DNA from 3 places in the Streptomyces sp. NPDC042100 genome. Region 1 is predicted to be linked to each of the others. Evidence: riboswitches for the same ligand, from Rfam matches in the RefSeq annotation. Region 1 holds a riboswitch; each other region holds the start of a gene.
What was found. A riboswitch is a leader RNA that binds a small molecule or an ion and turns the genes downstream of it on or off. The one in region 1 is predicted to bind cyclic di-AMP.
Positions count from the first base shown of each region.

Region 1 (5,457 bases):
GCCATGCACGAGGCCCGCCACGTCCTTCCCGAGTTCACCGAGCGCACCGGCTACGGCACCCGCACCCTCGACCCCTACTCCAAGCTGCTGGAGGGCCGCATCGTCCTCCTCGGCACGCCGATCGACGAGATCTCCGCCAACGACGTCATCGCCCAGCTCCTGCACCTCGAATACGCGGCCCCCGGCCAGCCGGTCTCCCTCTACCTGAACTCCCCCGGCGGTTCGGTCAGCGCCATGACCGCGGTGTACGACACGATGCGGGCGCTCGCCTGCGAGGTGGAGACCACCTGCCTGGGCCAGGCCGTCGGCCCCGCCGCCGTCCTGCTCGCGGCCAGCACCCCTGGGCGCCGGCTGGCCCTGCCGGGCGCCCGGATCGTCCTCCAGGAGCCCGCCGTGGAGGAGCCGCTGCGGGGGCAGCCCAGCGATCTGGACATCCACGCGCGGGAACTGCTGCGCCAGCGCGAGCTGATGGCCGGCCTGCTGGCCGAGCACACCGGCCGGGGCCGCGCCGAGACCGCCGCCGACCTGGACCGGACCACCGTCCTGGACGCCCCGGCCGCCCTCGCCTACGGCCTGGTGGACCACGTGGTGGAGAGCCGGGCCCGGACCTCCGGCGCCGGGCGGGGGTGAGCCCGGCATGATCCCGGAGCCGCCGCCGCTGCCCGCGCTCACCCGCGCCGAGGGCGAGTTCGTGGACGCCTACCTCGAAGTCCTGGACCTCCTGGGGCGGATCAATCCATCCAGATCCACGCATACCTACGGGGCACTGCGCGCGGCCCAGGCCCTGGTCGGGCGCGCGACGGCGCTCCGCGACGCCCTGACGCTCATGCACACGCGGGGCGAGAGCGAGGTCCACGCCGACACATTGACCCGTGCGCTACGGGTGTTGGACGGAGAGCGACGGTCCGGCCGGGTCATCGTCCCCGGAGAGCCCGCCAGTTGACACAACCGCGTGTCGTGTCGAGGGCCGGCCGGGGCACGGCGACCGCAGAAACCCTCCCCCGTTCGGCGTAGTAGACGAATCGACATAGAGCTCAGGCGAGTTGCGCAGCAGGAGTACACATCTGGCGGAATCGGGCGTTCCCTCGCAGGTGCGGGCCTCATCGCCGAAACGTCGGAAGATCAAGAAACCCGACTGTCCACCCGTATGGATCAGTCGTGAGGAGCCTCACATATCGCCGTTTCAGCTCGGATTTCGCCCGGTCCGTGGGTCAAGATCCTCGACGACGACAAGCCCCCGCCACCCACGGCGGGGCGGTCCGGGCGGACGCCGAGTCCTGCCGCCGTCCCGGACGCCTGGTCGACAGGAGTGGATCGGCAGGAGTGGAGGACCCGAGCAGTACGGGACGTTCGCGCAGGACGCGGACGTTCCTCGGGGTGAAGCCGCAGCCGCGGCCGGGCATCTTCGCCTGCCCGAACCCGACAGGTCATCCTTCACAGGCGGCTGACGAAGGGTTGCGCATGACTGCGCAGATTCATGTCCCGTCCCTGCTGTCCCGGGCCGGAGCCGTCTCGGCTCTCACCCTCGCCGCCGTCGGCGGCTCGCTGCTCGCCCCAGGAGCGGCACCGGAGGCCCAGGCAGCGACGAACTACGCCACCAAGGCGCTGGACGTCGCCGCCTCGAAGAAGGGATCGCCTTACCGCTACGGAGCCTCGGGACCGAGCCGTTTCGACTGCTCGGGTCTCACGGTCTACTCGTACAAGAAGGCGGGCAAGACGCTGCCCCGCACCGCGCAGCAGCAGTACAACAAGACCCGGCACATCGCCGCGTCCGGTCGACAGAAGGGGGACCTGGTCTTCTTCCATTCCGGCGGAAGGGTGTACCACGTCGGAATCTACGCGGGTAACAACAAGATCTGGCACTCGCCGAAGACCGGCTCATGGGTGAAGCTCGACAAGATCTGGAGCTCGAAGATCTCCTACGGACGCGTCCGCTGACGCGCTGAACGACGGCGCGGGAGGAGCGCCCGGTGGCGCCGCCGTCCCCTCCTCCCGCGCTCCTCCTCAGACCCGCTCCGGCCTGCTCCGGCCCGCGTCGGCCCGCGTAGGCCCGTCCTCAGGCCGCGTGCGCCGCCGGCCAGGGCAGCCGGATCCACACCGTCTTGCCGCCCTCGTCCGTGGGCGTCACCGAGAGCCGCCCGCCCGCCTCCGCCGCGAGCGAGCGGATGATCACCAGGCCGCGCCCGTTGTCCTGCTGCACCGCGGCGGGCAGCCGCTGCGGCCAGCGCGGATGGCTGTCGGTCACGCCGATCCGCAACTGCTCGTCGCGCTCCAGGAGCACGTCCACCGTGAAGGTCGGCGACTGGCCGAAGGTGTGCTGGACCGCGTTGGTCGCCAGCTCCGAGACGATCAGCCGTACGGTGTCCGTGATGCCGTCGGCGTCGTCGAGCCCCCAGGACCCGAGCACCTCGGCCACGTACCGCCGGGCGGTCGGCACCGAGGCGGGATCGCTCGGCAGCGTGACGCTTGCTTCCTGATGGTCTGCCATGGCGACGCCGTCCCTTTCCCACCGGGCCGGGCCCCGGTCTGCGCTGCGCGCCAGCCTGCCACCGATCGCACCGCCCTGGGTGGCGATCCACCAAGATATGCGGATATCTGTCGCCCGATGCGGTGAACACCGCGACGGGCGACCGGACAAGCGCGCGTGACCCGCGCTCAGCCCCGGTCCCGCGCCCCGTCCGCCGCGCCCTCGGGCGCGGTCTCCAGGACGATGCCGACGGCCCGCTCGATCTGCTCGTCCGTGAGGTCCGCGCGGGCGGTCAGCCGGAGCCGGGAGATGCCGTCGGGGACCGAGGGCGGCCGGAAGCAGCCGACGCCCAGCCCGCGTTCCCGGCATGACGCCGCCCACGCCAGCGCCTGCTGCGGGCCCGGCGCCCGGACCGAGACCACGGCCGCGTCGGGCCGGGCGGCACTCAGCCCCGCCCCCGTGAGCAGCGTGTGCAGCCGGGCCGCCACCTCCCGGGCCCGGGCGGCCAGCTCCGGCTCGGCGGCGATCAGCCGGAGGCTCGCCAGGGCGCCGCCGACGGCCGCCGGGGCGAGACCGGTGTCGAAGATGAAGGTCCGGGCCGTGTTGACGAGGTGCTCGATCACCCGGGCCGGGCCGAGGACCGCGCCGCCCTGGCTGCCCAGCGACTTGGACAGGGTGAGGGTGGCGACGACGTCCGGGGCGCCCGCGAGGCCCGCCGCGTGGAGCGCGCCGCGCCCGCCCTCGCCGAGCACGCCGAAGCCGTGGGCGTCGTCGACGAGCAGGCCCGCGCCGTGCGCCCGGCAGGCCGCGGCGAGCGCGGCGAGCGGCGCCCGGTCGCCGTCCACGGAGAAGACGGAGTCGCTGACGACCAGCGCCGCGCGGCCCGGGTGGGCGGCCAGTGTCTTGGCGACGGCCTCCGGATCGGCGTGCGGGACGACGGCCGTCTCGGCGCGCGCCAGGCGGCAGCCGTCCACGAGGGAGGCGTGGTTGGCGGCGTCCGAGACGATCAGCCCGTCCCGGACGGAGAGCGCGGTGAGCGCCGCCAGGTTCGCGGTGTAGCCGGAGGAGAAGACGAGGGCCGCCTCGAAACCGCCGAACGCGGCCAGTTCGCGCTCCAGGCGCTCGTGCAGCCGGGTGGTGCCGGTGACGAGCCGGGAGCCGGTGGCGCCGGCGCCCCAGCGGCGGGCCGCCCCGGCCGCCGCCTCGGTGATCCCGGGCCGCCGGGTGAGACCGAGGTAGTCGTTGCCGGCCAGGTCGAGCAGGCCGGACTCGGCGGCGCGCGGGCGCAGCGTGCGGACCAGGCCGGCCCGCGCGCGCTGCCGTGCGGCGGTGTCGGTCCAGTCGAAGGCGGCCTCGCGCGGGTCGCGTCCCCCGCGCGGCGCCGACGGGTGCTCGGGGTACGACGGCATGACGGTTCCTTTTGTAGGCAGCGCACAGACCCTAACCCTCGTGGGCCGAGGTCAGGGTGTGGCCATACACACACCTCGATCGGGGTCGTTTGTTCAGTTCCTCCTTGGCCGAGGGGCGTGCGGTAGGCCAGGATCAGCGCTTATGGACCTGCTGAACACGCTGGTGGAGAAGGGGCTGCGGCGCGAGTCGCCGACCCGTGAAGAAGCGCTCGCCGTCCTGGCGACCTCCGATGACGAGCTGCTCGATGTGGTGGCCGCCGCCGGGAAGGTGCGCCGGCAGTGGTTCGGGCGCCGGGTGAAGCTCAACTATCTGGTCAACCTGAAGTCCGGCCTGTGCCCCGAGGACTGCTCGTACTGTTCGCAGCGGCTCGGTTCGACGGCGGGCATCCTCAAGTACACGTGGCTGAAGCCCGACGAGGCGTCCGCCGCGGCGGCGGCCGGGGTCGCGGGCGGCGCGAAGCGGGTCTGCCTGGTGGCGAGCGGGCGCGGCCCGACGGACCGTGACGTCGAGCGGGTCGGCAGGACCATCGAGGCCATCAAGCAGGACAACGAGGGCGTGGAGGTCTGCGCCTGCCTCGGCCTGCTCTCCGACGGCCAGGCGGAGCGGCTGCGGGAGGCCGGCGCCGACGCGTACAACCACAACCTGAACACGTCCGAGGCGACGTACGGGGAGATCACGTCCACGCACACCTACGCGGACCGCGTGGACACCGTGCGGAAGGCGCACGCGGCGGGCCTCTCGGCCTGCTCGGGCCTGATCGCGGGCATGGGCGAGCGCGACGAGGACCTGGTCGACGTCGTGTTCGCGCTGCGCGAGCTGGACTCGGACTCGGTGCCGGTCAACTTCCTGATCCCCTTCGAGGGCACCCCGCTGGCCAAGGAGTGGAACCTCACCCCGCAGCGCTGCCTGCGGATCCTCGCGATGGTCCGGTTCGTCTGCCCGGACGTCGAGGTGCGGATCGCGGGCGGGCGCGAGGTGCACCTGCGCTCGATGCAGCCGCTGGCCCTGCACATCGCCAACTCGATCTTCCTGGGCGACTACCTGACCAGCGAGGGCCAGGCGGGCCAGGCGGACCTGGACATGATCGCGGACGCCGGCTTCGAGGTGGAGGGCGCGGGCACGACGACGCTCCCGGCGCACCGCGCGGACGCGCTCGCGGCGGCCGGCGGCGGCTGCGGCTCGCACGCGGCGGCCGGCGGCGGCTGCGGTACGGAGGCCCCGGCGGGCGGCGGCTGCGGAGGGCACGCGGAGGCGGGCGGCGGCTGCGGTCCTTGCGGCGCGGGTGCCGGAGAGCCGGTGGCGGCGGGCGAGGAGCCGGCGGCCGTCCCGGGCGCCCGGACCGACCTGGTCGCGGTGCGCCGCCGAGGCGCCGGAACGGACCTCGCGCCGAATGCGTAACGAGGAACTGCTGGCCCTGGACCGGGCCCACGTCTGGCATCCGTACGGCCCCATGCCGGGGCGGGTGGAGCCGCTGGTCGTGGACTCCGCGTCCGGGGTGCGGCTCCGGCTCGCCGAACCGGCGGAGGGGCGGGCCGAGTTGATCGACGGCATGTCCTCCTGGTGGTCGGCGATCCACGGCT
Region 1 covers NZ_JBVJDK010000022.1:24,703-30,159, forward strand. Annotated here, with positions in the region: gene ACZ6J5_RS33290 (ATP-dependent Clp protease proteolytic subunit) at 4-630, shown strand; gene ACZ6J5_RS33295 (hypothetical protein) at 638-943, shown strand; cyclic di-AMP (ydaO/yuaA leader) riboswitch at 1,284-1,458, shown strand; gene ACZ6J5_RS33300 (C40 family peptidase) at 1,462-1,938, shown strand; gene ACZ6J5_RS33305 (ATP-binding protein) at 2,057-2,488, opposite strand; gene ACZ6J5_RS33310 (8-amino-7-oxononanoate synthase) at 2,656-3,876, opposite strand; gene bioB (biotin synthase BioB) at 4,019-5,275, shown strand; gene ACZ6J5_RS33320 (adenosylmethionine--8-amino-7-oxononanoate transaminase) at 5,268-5,457, shown strand, end outside.

Region 2 (5,457 bases), on a different contig from region 1:
ATGCCCGCCCGGCGCAGCAGCGCGGCGGTGGCCTCCCCGCTGGCGATCCGGGGCAGGTCGGCGTCGGTGACGTGCCGCACGAGGACCGGCCGGCCGGTGCGGGCGCACTGGGTGACCAGCCGCTCGGCGCCGTAGCGGGCGGGCTCGCCCACCGGGTCGGCGGCCTCCTGCGCCGGGGTGGGGTACGCGGCCTTGACCGCGAGGGCCCGGAACACGGCCGGGCCCGAGGTCCGGGCGGGGCCGGGCTGGGTGAGGATGTCCTCCAGGACGTCCACGGCCGCGATGTCGGCGAACTCGGGCACCACGAGGTCCGCCAGCTCGTGCGCGGTCAGGTCCAGGTCGAGGGTGGTGCCCACCCGCTCCGAGGCGTCCGCGATGACCGCCAGCCGGCGCCGGGCCCGGGCCGCGGTCCTGGCCGCGGCGTGCTGGTCGGTGATGTCGGTGACCGCGACGGCGGCGCCGATGACCCGGCGCTCCGGGGTCTCCAGCCGGTAGAGCGAGACCGACCACACCCGCTCCTCGCCGCCGGGCCCGCTGACGCCCCGCACGGTGCGGGAGCGGACGGGTTCGCCCGTCCGCAGGACCTCGCCGAGCGCCGCTTCCAGCGCCTCGGCGTCCGGTGAGTCGACCGCCTCCGTCACGGTCCGCCCCAGGTGCCCGGCGGCGGGCAGGCCGTCGATCCGCTCCAGCGCCGGGTTGACCAGCACGAAGCGGAGGCCGTGATCGACCACGGCGAGCCCGATGGGGGAGTGGCCGACCAGCAGCGAGGACAGCGACAGGTGCCGCTCCACCCGGCGGACGGCGGCCCGGTCCGAGGCGAGCCCGAGCGCGTAGGGGCGGCCCCGCTCGTCCTGGAGGCGCGTGGTGCGGAACTCGACCGGGACCGCGCGCCCGTCCCGGTGCCGTACGGGGAAGGCCCCGGCCCAGGGCCCGCCGCCCGAGACCACGCGGGCGAACAGGGACCGCACCCGCTCCCGGTGCCGCTCCTCGACCAGCAGGGTGACGGCGTCACGCCCCAGGGCCTCGGTGGCGGGACGGCCGAAGAGCTCTTCCGCCCGGGGGCTCCACAGGGCGATCCGGCCGTCCTCGTCGAGGAGAACGGCCGCGACCCCGAGCACGTCGAGCAGGCCGCCCGGCTCCAGGGCGAGATCGCCGTCCGCCGGGTCCGGGCCGGCAGGGAAGTCCGCCGCGCTCATCCAGACCGTGTCCCTCCTCCGCCCCGCAGCCGGCCTCTCCATCATCCCGCCGCGGAAGCGGACCGCCAGTCGTGCGGTCCGCTTCCGGTCGTCGTGCGAAGGAAAGCGGCCCGCCTCACCGCCCCAAACTAAATGGATCCGGACATATCCGTTTAAGTATTTCCTGGTGATCTGAGTCACGGCGGGCCGTGTGCGCCGCGCCCTGGCGCGGTGTCAGGCGCGGGCGCCCGGAGAAGAGTTGGCGCGTGGGATCACCACGCCGCGCCCGCCCCCTCCCGACCCTCTAAAAGATCTGCTTGCTTTTGCGAATTAGACCCTTGTTTCGGCTCTTCGGATTCGCCTACGGTCACCCGTCATCCGGGTGGAACGCCGAATCCTGCCGCCGCCTGGGCGCCACACTCACCCACCCGAACAAGGCAGGAGCGGGGGACCCGAAGGTTCGCCGCCGCCCCGAGGCCCGGGGCGGCTCGGGGTGAAGCCGCGCGGGTGCGCGGCCGGGCAGCTCCTGCCCGAACCCGACAGCTCACCTCGCAGGCGAAGGAGAGGACTTTCGCCATGCGTGGAACCGGGAAGCACCGCCGTACCAAGAGCACCCCGCTCGCCCGAGGACTGGCCGTCGTCGGCGTCACCGGCGGCGCCGCGCTCGTCCTGCCGCTCGCCGCGGCGGGCGGAGCCGCCGCCGAGACCCCGCGGACCGCACCGGCCGTGCAGGCGGTCCAGGCCGCGCACTCCGTCGCGATCGGAAAGATCGCAACGGTTCAGCAGGGTGAGAAGGTCACCTACTCCGTGGTCGCGGGGGACTCGCTCGCGAAGATCGCCCGGAAGCACCAGGTGAGCGGCGGCTGGAAGCGGCTCTACCGCGACAACCGCGCCGCCGTCGGCGCCGACCCCGGCCTCATCCACCCCGGCCTGCGCCTCTCCCTCGGCACCGGGACCGCCGCCACCGCGCCCCCCGCCGCCACCGCGACCTCCGCCACCGGCGACGGAGCCGCGCCCGCCGCCCGCCCTGCGGCCGCGCCCCGGGCCGCCACCGAGGTGGTCCAGGCGGCGGCGAAGACACCCGCGACCGCGTCCGCCGCGTCCACGGCGTCCACGGCGTCGGTCTCCTCGGCGGCGGCCTCGGCCGTCTCGTACACGGACGACCTCGACGGCTGGATCCGGGAGGCCCTCGCCATCATGGGCCGCAACGGCATCCCGGGCAGCTACGACGGCATCTACCGCAACATCATGCGCGAGTCCTCGGGCAACCCGCTCGCCGTCAACGGCTGGGACTCCAACGCCGCCGCCGGCACCCCCTCCAAGGGCCTGCTCCAGGTGATCGAGCCCACCTTCCAGGCGTACCACGTCCCCGGCACCGCCTACGACCTCTACGACCCGGTCGCCAACATCACCGCCGCCTGCAACTACGCCGCCGACCGCTACGGCTCGATCGACAACGTCTTCGGCGCCTACTGATTCCGGCCCGCCCGGCGGGCACGCCATCATGGGGTGCCACGGCCGGAAGGAGCGCTCGCATGACGGGCTGGAACGCGCAGGACATCCCCGACCAGCGGGGCCGCACCGCGGTGGTCACCGGGGCCAACAGCGGCATCGGCTACGTCACCGCCCGCGAGCTCGCCCGCGCCGGCGCGCACGTCGTGCTCGCCTGCCGAAGCGACGCCCGGGGCGAGGCGGCCCGCGACCGGCTGCGCGCCGAAGTCCCGCACGCGGAGGCGGAGTCCGCCCGGCTCGACCTGGGCGACCTCGCCTCCGTGCGCGCGTTCGCCGCCGCCCGGGCGGAGCGCTCCGACCGGCTCGACCTGCTCATCGACAACGCCGGGGTGATGGCCCTCCCGCCCGGCCGCACCGCCGACGGCTTCGAGACCCAGTTCGGGGTGAACCACCTCGGCCACTTCGCGCTCACCGGGCTGCTCATGCCCCTGCTGCTGCGCACCCCGGGCGCCCGGGTCGTCAGCCTCTCCAGCGGCTTCCACGCCCTGGCGGACCTGGACCACGACGACCTCAACGCGGAACGCGGTTACCGCCGCTGGATCGCGTACGGGCGCTCCAAGACGGCGAACCTCCTCTTCGTCCACGAACTCGCCCGCCGCCTGGCGGCCGCCGGGTCCGGCGTCGTGGCCGCCGCCGCCCACCCCGGCTACGCCGCCACCAACCTCCAGACCGCCGCGCCCCGCCAGGAGGGCCGCAGGACCGCCGCGCGGCTGATGGAGCTGGGCAACCGGGTCATCGCGCAGTCCGCCGACAGCGGCGCCCTGCCCACCCTGTACGCGGCCACCGCCCCGGGCGTGCGCCCCGACGCCTTCATCGGCCCGAGGCTGGGCTGGCGCGGCGCGCCCACCCGGTCCTGGCGGGCCCGCTGGACGCTGGACGACGCCTCCGGTGAGCGCTTGTGGGCCGCGTCCGAGGAGCTGACCGGGGTCCGCTACGACGCCCTGACGGGGACCTCGTGACGGACGCGGGCCGGCGGCCCCCGCCGCCGGCCCGGGCGCGTCAGGCCAGGAACTCCCCGTCGCGGGCCACCACGACCCCGCCGTGCACGACGAGGTCCCGGCGCGGCATGTCCACCACGACCTGCGGCAGGCACTCGCCCCGTACGAGGACGAAGTCGGCCGGCGAGCCGGGCCGCAGGTCGGCGTGGGGCAGGCCCATGACGTCGGCGCCGCCGTCGGCGGCCACGCCGTAGCAGTCCGCCAGCTCCTCGTCGAGGCGGACGTCGGTCACCCAGCCGAGCAGGTGCGCGCGGTGCATCATGTCCGCGTTGCCGAACGGGCTCCAGGAGTCGCGCACCCCGTCGGAGCCGAGTCCGACCCGTACGCCGTGCTCCCGCAGCCGCGCGATCGGCAGGACCAGGGAGTCGGAGGGGGCGACGGTGGTGAGGGCGATGTCCTGGGCGCCGAGATCGGCCGCGATCGCGCCGAGCTCCCGGTCGGACAGGGCGGGCAGGCAGAACACGTGGCTGACCGTGACCTTGCCCGCGAGGGAGAGCGCGCGGGTCCGCTCGATGATGCCCCGCATGGCCTGGATGCCCCGCTCGCCCTGGTCGTGCAGGTGGATGTCGACGCCGACGCCGTGGCGGTCCGCGATGCCGAAGACGAGGTCGAGCTGTTCGTCCAGGGCGTGGTCGAAACCGATCGGGTCGATGCCGCCGATCATGTCCACGAGCCCGGCGCGGGCCGCCTTCTCCAGGAGCGCCGCCGTCCCCGGGGCCCGCACGACGCCGTGCTGCGGGAACGCCACGACCTGCACGTCCAGCGCGTGCCGCAGCCGCCCGCGCGCCTCGGCCAGCCCCTCGACCCCGGCCAGGCCGTAGGCGGGGGCCACGTCGGCGTGGGCGCGCATCGCCCGGGTGCCGCGCGCGACGGCGTGGGACATCAGCCCGTACGCGCGCTCGGCGACCGGCCGCCGCTGGGCGCGGAACAACTCCACGTCCTGGGCCACGTAGTCGGCGATGCCGTCGGCGGGCCGCCGGGAGACCCAGGAGCCGCCCCAGGTCGTCTTGTCCGGGTGGATGTGCGCGTCCACGAGCGACGGCAGGGCGATCCGGCCGCCGCCGTCGACGACCTTGGCGCCGCGCGGCGCGGGCCCGGCCGCCACCCGCCCGTCGACCACGACCAGGTCGGTGGCCTTCGCCGCGCCGTAGGGGCGCACGTCGCGGAAGACGACCGTACGGTCCCGGTGCCGGGCGGCTCCGGCGGGCGCGGGAGCCGCGGCGGCGGGGGCGGCGGCGCCCACGGCGGCCGTGCCGCCGGCCAGGGCGGCGGCACCGGCGCCGGCGAGCATCGTGCGGCGGGACAGGGCGGGTGCGGGAGCGGCGGGAGACGACGGCTGCTGCATGGGGACTCCTGGGCAGGGGACCAACGGCTTCCGGTTTTTGTATACCAAGCCCCAGGCGCCGAACAAGGGCAGCCGTGAATCACCTGGAAAGGGAGGCGTGGGGGTGGGCGTGGGGTGGAGTCTTGGTATACAAATACCCTCAGCTGTCGCCGAACAGCGACCGCAGCGCGACCGCCCTGCTGTCCCGGACGTGCAGGAGGGTGGCGGCACCCGCCGCCTCCGCGTCCCCGGCCGCGATGTGCCGGAACATCTCCGCGTGCTGGGCCCGCATGTGCGCGGGCTCCTCGCGCAGGCCGAACAGCAGCCGCAGCTGCCAGCTCAGCTGTTCCATCACGCGGCCGAGCAGGGGGTTGCCCGCCATGGCGACGATGCCCTCGTGGAAGGCCGTGTGCGCGGCGACCTCGCGCGCGCCCTCGGGCTCCGCCGC
Region 2 covers NZ_JBVJDK010000020.1:33,032-38,488, forward strand. Annotated here, with positions in the region: gene ACZ6J5_RS32475 (SpoIIE family protein phosphatase) at 1-1,196, opposite strand, end outside; cyclic di-AMP (ydaO/yuaA leader) riboswitch at 1,591-1,748, shown strand; gene ACZ6J5_RS32480 (LysM peptidoglycan-binding domain-containing protein) at 1,752-2,651, shown strand; gene ACZ6J5_RS32485 (oxidoreductase) at 2,711-3,646, shown strand; gene ACZ6J5_RS32490 (amidohydrolase) at 3,687-5,030, opposite strand; gene ACZ6J5_RS32495 (GntR family transcriptional regulator) at 5,170-5,457, opposite strand, start outside.
Region 2: it holds a riboswitch for cyclic di-AMP, as region 1 does, so the genes downstream of both, ACZ6J5_RS32480 (LysM peptidoglycan-binding domain-containing protein) here and ACZ6J5_RS33300 (C40 family peptidase) in region 1, are expected to answer to the same signal.

Region 3 (5,457 bases), on a different contig from region 1:
CGCCGACCTATCTGACCGCCGCCGAGCTGGAGCGGCTGTGCGACATCGCCGAGCTGCGGATGGGGGCCGACCTGCGGGCGGTGCCGCTGTCGGTGGAGACCTCCCCGGGCACGGCGACCGCCGACCGGCTCGCGGTCCTCGCCGAGCGGGGCGCCACGCGCCTCAGCATCGGCGTGCAGAGCTTCGTCGAGCGCGAGGCGCGGGCGGCGGTGCGCCCCCAGCGCCGGGCGGACGTCGAGGCGGCCCTCGGGCGCATCCGGGACACCGGTGTCCCGATCCTCAACATCGACCTGATCTACGGCATCGACGGGCAGACCGAGGAGTCCTGGCGGCACTCGCTGGACGCGGCGCTCGCCTGGCGGCCCGAGGAGCTCTACCTCTACCCGCTGTACGTCCGCCCGCTCACCGGTCTGGGCCGGCTGGGCCCGGGCCAGGATGCCGACCTGGAGTGGGACGAGCAGCGGCTGCGGCTCTACCGCCAGGGCCGGGACCATCTGCTGGCCCACGGCTACGAGCAGGTGTCGATGCGCATGTTCCGGCGCGCGGACGCGCCCGCCCTCGGCCCCGAGGACCACGCCTGCCAGACGGACGGCATGATCGGCCTGGGCTGCGGCGCCCGCTCGTACACCTCGCGGCTGCACTACTCCTTCGACTACGCGGTGGGCACCCGCGAGATCCGCTCGATCATCGACGCGTACACGGAGGCGCCTGACTTCTCGCGCGCCGAGGTGGGCCGCCGCACCGACCCGGGCGAGGCCCGACGCCGCCATCTGCTGCAGTCGCTGCTCCAGGCCCGGGGCATGGAGACCGCCGACTACGCGGCCCGCTTCGGCGGCGCGCCCGAGGCCGACTTCCCGGCCGAGCTGGCCCGCTTCGAGGCGCGGGGCTGGCTGGACGCGGACGCCCCCGCCGGGCTGCTGCGGCTCTCCCCCGAGGGCCTGGCGTATTCGGACGGGCTCGGCCCCGAGCTGTTCTCTCCGGCGGTCCGGGCGGCGATGGCCGCGTACGAGGCGAAGTAGCGGGGCGCGGCGTGGATCTGACCCTGCTCTACCGGGGCCCGCTGGCCTCCTGCGACTACGACTGCCCGTACTGCCCCTTCGCCAAGCGCCGGGACAGCCGCGAGGCGCTGACGGCGGACCGGGCGGCGCTGGAGCGCTTCACGCGCTGGGCGGCGGACCGCTCCGAGGACCGGCTGCGGATCCTGTTCACCCCCTGGGGCGAGGGCCTGGTGCGGTCCTGGTACCGCCGGGCGCTGGTCGAGCTGTCCCGGCTGCCGCACGTGGAGCGGGTCGCGATCCAGACCAATCTGAGCTGCCGCACGGAGTGGCTGGACGAGGCCGACCCGGACACGGTGGCCCTGTGGTGCACCTTCCACCCGGGCCAGACCCCGTACGAGCGGTTCCTGGGCAAGTGCCGGGCGCTGGCGGAGCGGGGCGTCCGGTTCAGCGTCGGGATCGTCGGCCTGCCGGAGCACCTGGCCGCCGCGCGGCGGCTGCGGGCCGAGCTGCCGCCCGAGGTCTACCTGTGGGTGAACGCGGCGGAGGGCCACGCCTACACCGACGAGGAGGCCGGGGACTGGACGGTCCTCGACCCCCTCTTCCCGTACAGCAGGCAGCCGCACCGCTCGGCCGGGCTGCCCTGCCGCACCGGCGAGTCGGTCGTCTCGGTGGACGGCGACGGGACGGTGCGGCGCTGCCACTTCGTCAAGGCCGAGCTGGGCAATCTGTACGACGGCTCGTACCGGGCCGCGCTGCGCCCGCGCCCCTGTCCGCTCGCCGTCTGCGACTGCCACATCGGCTACGTCCACCTGGAGACGCTGCCGCTGTACGACGTGTTCGCCGGCGGGGTCCTGGAGCGGATCCCGGCCGGCCGGCCCGGGGCCCCTACAGGGGCATAAGGTCGGGGCGCTTGGCCTCGACGTGGTCGCCGGAGCTCTCGCCGCGCAGCCTGCGCCCGATCCACGGGACCAGATACTCCTTGGCCCAGTGGATGTCGTCCTTGCGGACCTCCAGGGTGCCGCGCGGCGGCCGCGGCGGCCACGACTGGTCCGGGTCGGCCGGCACCGGCAGGCCGAGCACCTGGGCGGCGCGCAGCGCGACCCGGGTGTGCCCCTCCGCCGACAGGTGGAGCCGGTCGTCGTCCCAGGCGCGCCGGTCCTGGACGGACCGGAGCGACCACAGGTCGAGCACCGGGCACTCGTAGCGGTCGGCGATGGCCCGGACGTGCGCGGTGTAGGTGGCGATCTTCCCGCGCAGGTGCTTGAGGACCGGCACGTCGCGGGTGTCGAAGCCGGTCGTCACCATCACGGTGCCCACGGCGGAGGTCAGGTCGGCGACCGCGCGCTCGAAGCGCTCGGCGACGTCGTCGGGGTCGGTGCCGGGGCGGATGATGTCGTTGCCGCCCGCGCAGAAGGTCACCAGGTCGGGGGCGAGTTCCTTCGCCCTCGGGACCTGCTCCGCGACGATCTGGTCCAGAAGGCGTCCTCGCACCGCCAGGTTGGCGTAGCGGAAGGCGTCGTGCTCCGGAAGCTGGTCCGCGAGCAGGACCGCGAACCGGTCCGCCCAGCCGACGTACGTCCCGTCGGGCCCGGGGTCGCCGACGCCCTCCGTGAAGCTGTCACCGATCGCCGCGTACGACCCGAATGCGTTCTTGTCTGGTGTTCTCGAATCGTCTGCCACGGGAGCACATCTTTCCTTCACCGATGTGACCTACGCGACCGTAAGGAGGGGTTGACGGCGGGTGACATATGCCACCACTAAAGATTCTCCCAAGTCGGAATAGCCCGGAGGCCCGGCACACGGGTGCCGGGCCTCGGGGTGGAATCCGTGGTGCGGGGCGGTTCAGACGCCGACCCCATGCTGGCGCAGGACGGCCAGCGGGTCGATGTCGGAGCCGTACTCCGGCCCGGTGCGCATCTCGAAGTGCAGGTGCGGGCCGGTGACGTTGCCGGTCGCGCCGGAGAGGCCGATCTGCTGGCCGCCGCTGACGGTCTGGCCGGCGGAGACGGACAGCGAGGAGAGGTGGCCGTACTGGGAGAAGGTGCCGTCGGTGTGCTGGATGACGACCTGATTGCCGTAGGCGCCGCCCCAGCCGGCCGAGTAGACGGTGCCGGGGCCGACCGCGCGGACGGTGGTGCCGGTGGAGGCGATGAAGTCGACGCCGGTGTGGTAGCCGGAGGACCACATGGAGCCGGAGGCGCGGTACGGGGTGGAGACGCCGCCGCCCGCGATGGGGGTGACCCAGCCGGAGGAGGAGGACTGGCCGGCCGAGGAGGAGGACGAAGACGAAGAGGACGAAGAAGCGGAGGACGAAGAGGAGGAGGACGAGGCGGCCGGGCGCTCGGTGCCGCGCGTGGCGCGGGTGCCCTCGCCGCCGCTCTTCGCGGTGCGCTCGGGGGCGGCCTTGGGCGCCGGCGCCGCCTTGGCGGTGCTCTTCGCGGGGTTCTTGGCCCCGAGGGTGAGCTTCATGCCGGGGAGGATCAGCGAGGGGTCCTCGCCGACGACCTGGCGGTTGTCGCGGTAGAGCTTCTGCCAGCCGCCGGTCAGGCGGTGCTCGGCGGCGATCTTCGACAGGTAGTCGCCTCGGACGACGGTGTACGCCTTCGGGGCGGCGGCGGGCGCGGCGGCCGGAGCCTGGGCGGGGGCCTTGGCGGCTACGGCGACGGTGACGGCCTGCGGGGCCTTCACGGCCGGGGCGGCCTGCTCGGCGGCGTGGGCGCCGGTCGCTCCGATCAGCGGCAGGGCGACGACGGCGCCGCCGGTGCCGGCGGCGACGAACCCGCGGGTGATCGGGTTGGCCTTGGGACGGCGGTGCTTACCCTTCGCGGGCATGGCGGATTCCTCTCCGTCGCCTGCGAGGTGAGCTGTCGGGTTCGGACTGGAGCTGTCCGGCCGCGCGGTCACGCGGCTTCACCCCGAGCCGTCCTTCTTCGAGGGGCCGGCGTACTACCTGGGTCCCCCGCTCCTGCCTGATACGGGTGGTATGGGGATTCCGGTCGGCGGCAGGATTAGGCGGTCCGTCCGGATTGAGCGCGACGCTAGACGAGACGGCGGCGCCCGAACAAGCCGCGGTTTTCAGGAATGTGCGTACGGGCGGCTTTTACGGCCGGAATCGCGGTCACCCTCCGTGGATGACGTTCCCTCGATTTCCCTTTCCACAAGGGAATTCGGAAAGGTTGCCCCGCCACGGTCCGTCACGTCTATGACGCTGCTCACGCACCGGAGACCATCTCCCCTGGTATCAGGGCGCGTTATGCCTTAAGTCCCAATTCGGACCAATCGTACATTTCTGTCAGAGAGGGTGCGTCGCGGGCCTCTCACCTGGATGATTGCCCCAGGAACCGATCTCACCACGACCCCTCTCACGACCAGGAGCTTCCGTGACCCACGCGACCACCGAGCCCGAGCTGACCGGCGTACGCAACTTCCGCGACCTCGGCGGGCTGCCGACGGCGGACGGCCGGAGCGTGCGCGCCGGACGCCTCTTCCGCAGCGGTCACCTGGCGCACGCCACGACGGAGGACGCGGAGTTCCTCGCGGCCCTCGGGCTGCACACCGTCTTCGACTTCCGCAACGAGGCGGACCGGCGGATGGAGGGCGCGGACGTCGAGCTGCCGGGCGTGCGGAACGTGAACATACCGCTCAACGACCCGGCCGACGGCAAGGAGTTCTGGAAGCTGGTGCGGACCGGCGACCTGGAGCAGCTGCGCGCGATCCTGGGTGACGGCAAGGCCGCGGCCCGGATGTCCGAGTCGTACCAGAAGATGATCGTGGAGCGGACGGCCGAGCACAGCCGGATCCTGCACGACATGGCCGAGGAGAGCGTCCCGGCCCTGATGCACTGCGCCGCCGGCAAGGACCGGGCCGGGCTGTCGATCGCGATCACGCTGCTCGCCCTGGGCGTGGAGCGCGAGGCGATCGAAGCCGACTACGTGAAGTCGAACGAGCCGCACCGCCGCTACAAGGTGCGGCGTGAGTCCGAGGCGGCGGACGCCATGTCCCCGGCGGTGATGGAGCTGCTGAGCCCCCTCTTCGACGCGCGCGTCGAGTACCTGCGGGCCGCCTTCGCGACCATCGAGGAGACCTGGGGCTCGGTGGAGAGCTACCTGTCCGAGGGGCTGCGGCTCGCCCCGGAGACCCGGGACCGGCTGCGCGGGCGCCTGCTCGCCGAGGCGTAGCCGCCGCCCGCTACTGGTTCTGGCCGCCCATCGCGAAGAGCAGGTAGAGGAAGCCGGCGAAGAGGTGACCGGCGATGAGGTAGGCGAACAGGCGGAGCACCAGCCCCTTGGGGAACTTGCCGTTGCCGCGCTCCTCGCCGGTGTCCGGTACGGAGTTCGCAGGAAGCTCGGACATGTCGGTCCTTTCCACGGTCGGGTACACGGGGTCAGCGCCGGTGCGGGGTGCCGTCGCCGAGGCACAGCTCGGCGACGGGACTCTGCATCAGGGTGTGGACGAAGAG
Region 3 covers NZ_JBVJDK010000004.1:320,350-325,806, forward strand. Annotated here, with positions in the region: gene ACZ6J5_RS11345 (STM4012 family radical SAM protein) at 1-1,019, shown strand, start outside; gene ACZ6J5_RS11350 (STM4011 family radical SAM protein) at 1,031-1,897, shown strand; gene ACZ6J5_RS11355 (SGNH/GDSL hydrolase family protein) at 1,884-2,678, opposite strand; gene ACZ6J5_RS11360 (LysM peptidoglycan-binding domain-containing M23 family metallopeptidase) at 2,841-3,830, opposite strand; cyclic di-AMP (ydaO/yuaA leader) riboswitch at 3,835-3,989, opposite strand; gene ACZ6J5_RS11365 (tyrosine-protein phosphatase) at 4,379-5,176, shown strand; gene ACZ6J5_RS11370 (DUF6126 family protein) at 5,187-5,351, opposite strand; gene ACZ6J5_RS11375 (helix-turn-helix domain-containing protein) at 5,383-5,457, opposite strand, start outside.
Region 3: it holds a riboswitch for cyclic di-AMP, as region 1 does, so the genes downstream of both, ACZ6J5_RS11360 (LysM peptidoglycan-binding domain-containing M23 family metallopeptidase) here and ACZ6J5_RS33300 (C40 family peptidase) in region 1, are expected to answer to the same signal.